One region of the Streptomyces qianjiangensis genome, then DNA from elsewhere that is predicted to be linked to it. Evidence: predicted binding sites of a transcription regulator. Region 1 holds the regulator's gene; each other region holds the start of a gene.
What was found. The regulator HspR, encoded in region 1, represses chaperone genes until heat shock. The targets are predictions, from matches to a motif close to TTGAGNNNNNNNNNCTCAA.
Positions count from the first base shown of each region.

Region 1 (2,268 bases):
TTGATCGCCTCGGTCATCTCGGCCGTGGCGTTCTCCGGCTTCCAGTCCTTGGTGTCGTACGACTCCGCGATCGTCACCTTGCCGTTCAGCTCGGAGAGGGCACCCTGCTTGAACTGCTTCGCGTTCGGGTCGGTCGGCGAGCCGTTCACCATGACGACCTTGTCGGAGGTGTCGACGCCCGACCCCAGGGCGTCCAGCAGGGTGCGGGCCTGCACCTCGCCGACGAGCTCGTTGTCGAAGGAGATGTACGCGTCGATCGGACCCTCGGCGAGACGGTCGTACGCGATGACCGGAATGCCCGCGTCCTTCGCCTTCTTCACATCGCCCGCGATGGCGTGCGAGTCGACCGCGTCGAGCAGGATGACGTCGACCTTGTCGTCGATCATCTGCTGCATCTGCTGAGACTGCTTGTCGGCGCTCGCGCCGGCGTTGGCGTACTCGACCCTGCCCTGCTTCTTGGTGAGCTCGGCGACCTTGTCCTTGATGATGGGGTAGTCGAACTTCCCGTACCGCGTGTTCGCCGTCTCCGGCAGCAGAAGCCCCACCGTGAGGTCGTTGCCCTTGGTCGGGCTTGCGTCGGTCGAACTCCCCGAAGCGTTCAGCACGCCGCAGCCGGCGAGCGAGAGGGTCATCGTGGAGGCTGCCACAGATATGGCGATACGACGCATTCGGGGGCTCACTTCAGGTGCGTTCCGGAGGTAGGGCTGCTTGCGACCCAGATGTCTGAAAAGACAACGCGGCCGCAACACCCGGCGTCAAGCCGAACTACTTAACGAGTGCGCAACACCACGCTCCGCTTCGCTTGTGAAGGTGGAGCGGAATCACCTCCAAACACTCTTTACGGACCCTCCACCCAACGGAAGTTCACGGCAGGGCAAAGATCAGTACAACCAACCCCAATCCTCACGAGTCGTGATCAACGGCGGCCGTGCACCGCCTTCCGGCTCGATCAGAGGACCGAATAAACCCAGCCAGACGTGCGACCGCCACGGCTGTCGCGCTCCCGCATGCGAAAGGGGCCCGGAGGATGTCCTCCGGGCCCCTTTCGCGGATCGGTGTCCGTCAGTCCTTCTGCTGCCGCTTCGGCCGCCACACCACCAGCGCGCTGGTCTGCTGGACCTCCTGGTACGGGACCAGGTCCCGGCGGTAGGAGGCGTGGACGGCGGCCTCGCGCTGCTGCATCGTGGCCGCCGCGCCGTCCAGGGCCGCCTGCAGTTCCGCGACGCGGGACTGGAGTGCGGCGACCTGGTTCTCCAGTTCGATGATGCGCTTGATGCCGGCCAGGTTGATGCCCTCGTCCTGGGACAGCGCCTGCACCTGACGGAGCAGCTCGATGTCACGGGCCGAGTAGCGGCGGCCCCGGCCCGCGGTGCGGTCCGGGGAGACCAGGCCCAGGCGGTCGTACTGGCGCAGCGTCTGCGGGTGGAGTCCGGAGAGCTGGGCCGCTACCGAGATGACGTAGACCGGGGTCTCCTCGGTCAGTTCGTACGGGTTACGCCGACGGCCGTCCATCACTCTCAAGCTCCCTTCGCGGCCTCGAACAGCTCGGCCCGCGGGTCCTCGCCCGCGGTCGCCTCGCGATACGCCTCGAGCGCGTCTCGAGCCTTCCCCGACAGGTCCTTGGGGACACGCACCTCGACGGTGACCAGCAGGTCCCCGTGCGTGCCGTCCTTGCGGACCGCGCCCTTGCCCCGCGCCCGCATGGTGCGGCCGTTGGGCGTGCCCGCGGGCAGCTTCAGGGTGACGGCGGGGCCGCCGAGGGTCGGGACCCGGACCTCGCCGCCGAGCGCCGCCTCGGTGAACGTCACCGGGACGGTCACCGTGAGGTTGTCGCCCTTGCGTCCGAACACCGGGTGCTCCCCGACGTGCACGACGACATACAGATCGCCCGCCGGGCCGCCCCGCTCGCCGGGGGCTCCCTTGCCGCGCAGCCGGATGCGCTGACCGTCCGTCACCCCCGCGGGGATGCGGACCTGCATGGTCCGGGACGACTTGGCGCGGCCGCTGCCCTTGCACTCCATGCAGGGGTGCTCGGCGATCAGCCCGCGGCCCTTGCAGTCGGGGCAGGGGTCGGTGAGCGAGAAGCCGCCGCCCGAACCCCGCGCGACCTGGCCCGTGCCGACGCAGGTCGGGCACACGCGCGGTGTGCCGTTCTTGTCGCCGGTGCCGGAGCAGGCCTTGCACGGGGCCTGCGAGGACATCCGCAGCGGGACCGTGGCGCCCTCGATGGCCTCGGTGAAGCTCAGCGTGACCTCGGACTCGATGTCC
Region 1 covers NZ_CP106798.1:4,637,704-4,639,971, reverse strand. The annotation lists gene N8I87_RS21470 (sugar ABC transporter substrate-binding protein) at 1-668, opposite strand, end outside; gene N8I87_RS21465 (heat shock protein transcriptional repressor HspR) at 1,063-1,512, opposite strand; gene dnaJ (molecular chaperone DnaJ) at 1,518-2,268, opposite strand, start outside.

Region 2 (2,268 bases), 1.2 Mb from region 1:
GGAAGCAGCCGTTGGCGATGATCTGCAGCAGCTCACCGTGTCTGCGCAGCACCACCTCCCCGTGCGGGCCCTCGCGACGGTCCAGGACTACGGGAGTGTCGTACGTGGCGGCCATGCGCCCATCCTGCACGAACACGGCTTTACGGCCACGTGAATTACGGATGACGGGCAGGTCGGCGCACATCACTCGTTCGAGCGCTTCTGCTTCTGTCGTAACCTCAGCGTGTTCTGTCGTAACCCCAGCGTTGGTCGAGCGGTTCCTCAGAAAATCCTGTGAATCAAGGTCTTGGGTGGCGTCGGTCATAGACAGGGGCCTGTGCGGCGCGAAGTGTGGGGCGGGACGGAAGGAGCGCCTCAGCGTGGAACCGACCGCGACGGCCGGCACGGCGGCCTCGCCCTCACCCCCGCCCCCGGGTGCGCCTCTTCCCGACGACAGTGCGCTGTCGTCCTCCGGGCTGGCCGACCTGCTGGACGGGATGCCGCGCCAGCGCGGCGCCATGGCGCCCTTTCGGGCCCGGGCCGACGAGCCGGTGGCCACCGCGACGGCGACCACTGCGCCGGCCCCCGCGCAGTCCTTCCCCGCCCCCCACCGTCTCCTCGCCCGGCGGCTGCGCGCCCTGCACCCCTGGCGGGTGCTGCCCACTCCCACGGGAACGCCGTTCACCTTCGCCTACGCGGCCGTGCTCGCGGTCACCTCGCTGATCGCCGCCGACGCCGCCCCCGGGCTGGTGCACAGCCTCTACCAGGCGTCCAGCACCGATGTGGCGCACCTGGTGCGGACCCCCGTACAGGTCCTGCTGGCGAGCGCGCTGTGGATCGCCGGCGGGGTCGTGTCGCCGTACGCCATGTGCTTCCTGGTCGTCCTGACCGCGCTGGAGCGGCGCATAGGAGGACTGCGTGCGGCCGCGGTCTTCCTGCTCGGGCACGTGCTCGCCACCCTGGCGACCGAGGTCCCCGTGGGGATCGCGGTCCTGGCGGGACACCTGCCCGGCAGCTCCCTGCACCGCCTGGACTACGGCATCAGCTTCGGCGTCGCCGCCAGCACGGGTGCCCTCGCCGGACTGCTCACCCCCTGGCTGCGCTGGTCCGTCCTCGCGCTGTTCGGCGGCATGCTCCTGCAGGACCTGATCGCGTACACGGACCCGATGACCAACTGGGGCCATCTGACCTCGCTGACGATAGGCGTCGCGATGTGGCCCGCGATCCGCCGCCGGCACCGGGCCCGGGGCGTGCGGTCGGTCCGGCCCACGCATGTGGTCCGGGCGGTGGAGCGGGCCCAGTCGGCGTAGCACGCTGCCGTCGCTGGACTCCGCCATGCGTGAACTCCCGGGTCCCCCAGGGCATAACCGCGCACCCACCCCCGTTTCCGCTGTCGGTGCAGCGTGATTCGGTGATCGCTCAGAGCGAACGCGGTCATGGGAACATCCGCGGGCTCCCGTGCATTGAGTCGGCATAGCTCAACTTGATTGCCGAAGGGGAGATCATGGCTGCTGAGTCCACGGCGTTCACACCGCTCACTCTGCCTGTGCTGCCGCTCGACGACGAGGTCGTGCTGCCCGGCATGGTGGTTCCGCTGGACCTGAACGACGCCGACGTACGCGCCGCGGTGGAGGCCGCCCAGGCCGCCGCCCGGTCGGAGCCCGGAAAGCCGAAGGTTCTCCTGGTGCCGCGCATCGACGGGACGTACCCGAGCACGGGTGTGCTCGGCACCGTCGAGCAGGTCGGCCGGCTGGCGGACGGTGACCCGGGCGCGCTGATCCGCGGCCGCGGCCGCGTGCGGATCGGCGCCGGGACCACCGGACCGGGCGCGGCGCTGTGGGTCGAGGGCACGCGCGTCGACGAAAAGGTGCCCGAGCCGCTGCCGGGCCACGTCGTCGAACTGGTCAAGGAGTACAAGGCGCTGGCCACCGCCTGGCTGCGCAAGCGCGGCGCCTGGCAGGTCGTCGACCGGGTCCAGGCCATCGACGACGTCTCCGCGCTCGCCGACAACTCCGGCTACTCGCCGTTCCTGACCACCGAACAGAAGGTCGAACTGCTGGAGACGGCCGACCCGGTGGCCCGCCTCAAGCTCGCCACCCAGCAGCTGCGCGACCACCTCGCCGAGCAGGACGTCGCCGAGACCATCGCCAAGGACGTCCAGGAGGGCGTCGACAAGCAGCAGCGCGAGTTCCTGCTCCGCCGTCAGCTGGAAGCCGTTCGCAAGGAGCTGCGTGAGCTGAACGGCGAGAAGGACGGTGAGGAGTCCGACGACTACCGTGCCCGCGTCGA
Region 2 covers NZ_CP106798.1:5,874,381-5,876,648, forward strand. The annotation lists gene N8I87_RS27215 (spermidine synthase family protein) at 1-115, opposite strand, end outside; gene N8I87_RS27220 (rhomboid-like protein) at 360-1,289, shown strand; gene lon (endopeptidase La) at 1,484-2,268, shown strand, end outside.
Region 2: a site for HspR is predicted at 1,443-1,461, ahead of lon (endopeptidase La). Genes of this name have one in related genera too.

Region 3 (2,268 bases), 2.7 Mb from region 1:
CCGGTGAGGTCGAAGACGCCGAGCTTCTTGTTGTAGGCGGCGATCTCCCGCTCGCCCTGGTAGACCTGGATGCCGACCGAGGGCTGGTTGTCGGTGGCGGTGGTGAAGATCTCCGAACGACGGGTCGGGATCGTGGTGTTGCGCTCGATGAGCTTCGTCATGATGCCGCCCTTGGTCTCGATGCCCAGGGACAGCGGGGTGACGTCCAGCAGGAGCACGTCCTTGACGTCGCCGCGGATCACGCCGGCCTGCAGCGTGGCGCCGACCGCCACGACCTCGTCGGGGTTGACGCCCTTGTGCGGGTCCTTGCCGGTGAGCTCCTTGACCAGGTCGGTGACGGCGGGCATCCGGGTCGAGCCGCCGACCAGGATGACGTGGTCGACCGCGGACAGCTTGATACCGGCGTCCTTGACCGCCTGGTGGAAAGGGGTCTTGCAGCGGTCGAGCAGATCGGCGGTGAGTTCCTGGAACTGGGCGCGGGTCAGCTTCTCGTCCAGATGGAGGGGGCCTTCGGCGGAGGCGGTGATGTAGGGGAGGTTGATCGTCGTCTCGGTCGAGCTCGACAGCTCGATCTTGGCCTTCTCGGCGCCCTCGCGCAGCCGCTGCAGCGCCATCTTGTCGTTGCCCAGGTCGATGCCGTACTGCCCCTTGAACCGCTTGACCAGGTGTTCCACGATCCGCTGGTCCCAGTCGTCGCCCCCGAGGTGGGTGTCGCCGTTGGTGGCCTTCACCTCGATGACGCCGTCGCCGATCTCCAGCAGGGAGACGTCGAAGGTGCCGCCGCCGAGGTCGAAGACGAGGACGGTCTGCTCCTCGCCGCGGTCGAGGCCGTAGGCAAGGGCGGCGGCCGTGGGCTCGTTGATGATCCTGAGCACCTTCAGACCGGCGATCTCCCCGGCCTCCTTGGTCGCCTGCCGCTGGGAGTCGTCGAAGTACGCCGGTACGGTGATCACCGCGTCGGTGACGTCCTCGCCGAGGTAGGCCTCCGCGTCCCGCTTCAGCTTCTGCAGCACCCGTGCCGACAGCTCCTGGGCCCGGTAGCGGGTGCCGTCGACGGAGCCGCTGTCCGGGAAGCGCCAGGCTCCGTCGCCCATGTGCCGCTTCACCGAGCGGGCGGTACGGTCCACGTTCGTCACGGCCTGCCGTTTGGCGACCTCGCCGACCAGTACCTCGCCGTTCTTGGCGAAGGCCACGACCGACGGCGTGGTCCTCGCCCCCTCGGCGTTGGCGACGACGGTGGGCTCGCCGCCCTCCAGGACGGCGACCACCGAGTTCGTCGTGCCGAGATCGATCCCGACCGCGCGTGCCATTGCTGTCCCCTTCCGCCCGTTGTTTCCCGACTCCAGCACAAAACTTGAGCGGGCCGTTGTCAATGCCGGGTACCCGGAAACGGCGATGCCGCGCCCTGCGGGGACGCGGCATCCAGGGACGTGGCGCGGGTCAGGCCAGCTTCGCCGACAGGGTGATGGTGGTGCCGGTCAGGGCCTGGCTGACCGGGCAGTTCTTCTTGGCGTCCGCGGCGGCCGCGGCGAAGCCGTCCTCGTCCAGACCGGGGACGGTGCCCTCGACGGTGAGGTGGATGCCGGTGATGCCCTCACCCGGCTGGAAGGTGACGTCCGCCGAGGTGACGAGCTTGGTGGGCGGGGTGCCGGCGCCGGCCAGGCCGTGCGACAGAGCCATGGCGAAGCAGCTGGAGTGGGCGGCGGCGATCAGCTCCTCGGGGCTGGTCTTGCCGTTCGCCTTCTCCGCGCGCGACGGCCACGACACCGGCTGCTGGCCGATGCCGGAGGAGTCGAAGGTGACGACACCGTTGCCCTCGATCAGGTTGCCTTCCCAGACGGTGTGTGCGGTGCGCGTGGTGGCCACGGTTGTTCCTTTCGCGTGGGAGCCCCATTCCGGGTTCTGCGTCTCCCATCCGATCACATCCGGACTCAGCGCACCCTGAAGACGGGCCCACGCGGGGTGAACGGCAGTCGGCCGCCCTGCGGGATCAGATAGGCGTGCTCACGCCGCACGCGCAGCACGTCGCACCAGCCGTCGGTGATGACCAGTACCGGGGCGCCGGGCGGGAAGTCGTCCGCCCGGTGCAGCAGGTCGATCCCGGGCTGCAGGACCGTACCGCCGCGGCCGTGCACCCGTACCCGGCCGGCGATCTCGGTGACCGGCAGATAGCCGGCGTCGTGCGGGGCGGCGTCGCAGAAGACCACCCGGGCGGCGGGTACGTCGCGGGCCTCGGCGTACGAGGCGATCGCGCCGAGCGCCTTGCCG
Region 3 covers NZ_CP106798.1:7,353,650-7,355,917, reverse strand. The annotation lists gene dnaK (molecular chaperone DnaK) at 1-1,310, opposite strand, end outside; gene N8I87_RS33600 (OsmC family protein) at 1,441-1,866, opposite strand; gene N8I87_RS33595 (vWA domain-containing protein) at 1,932-2,268, opposite strand, start outside.
Region 3: a site for HspR is predicted at 1,355-1,373, ahead of dnaK (molecular chaperone DnaK). Genes of this name have one in related genera too.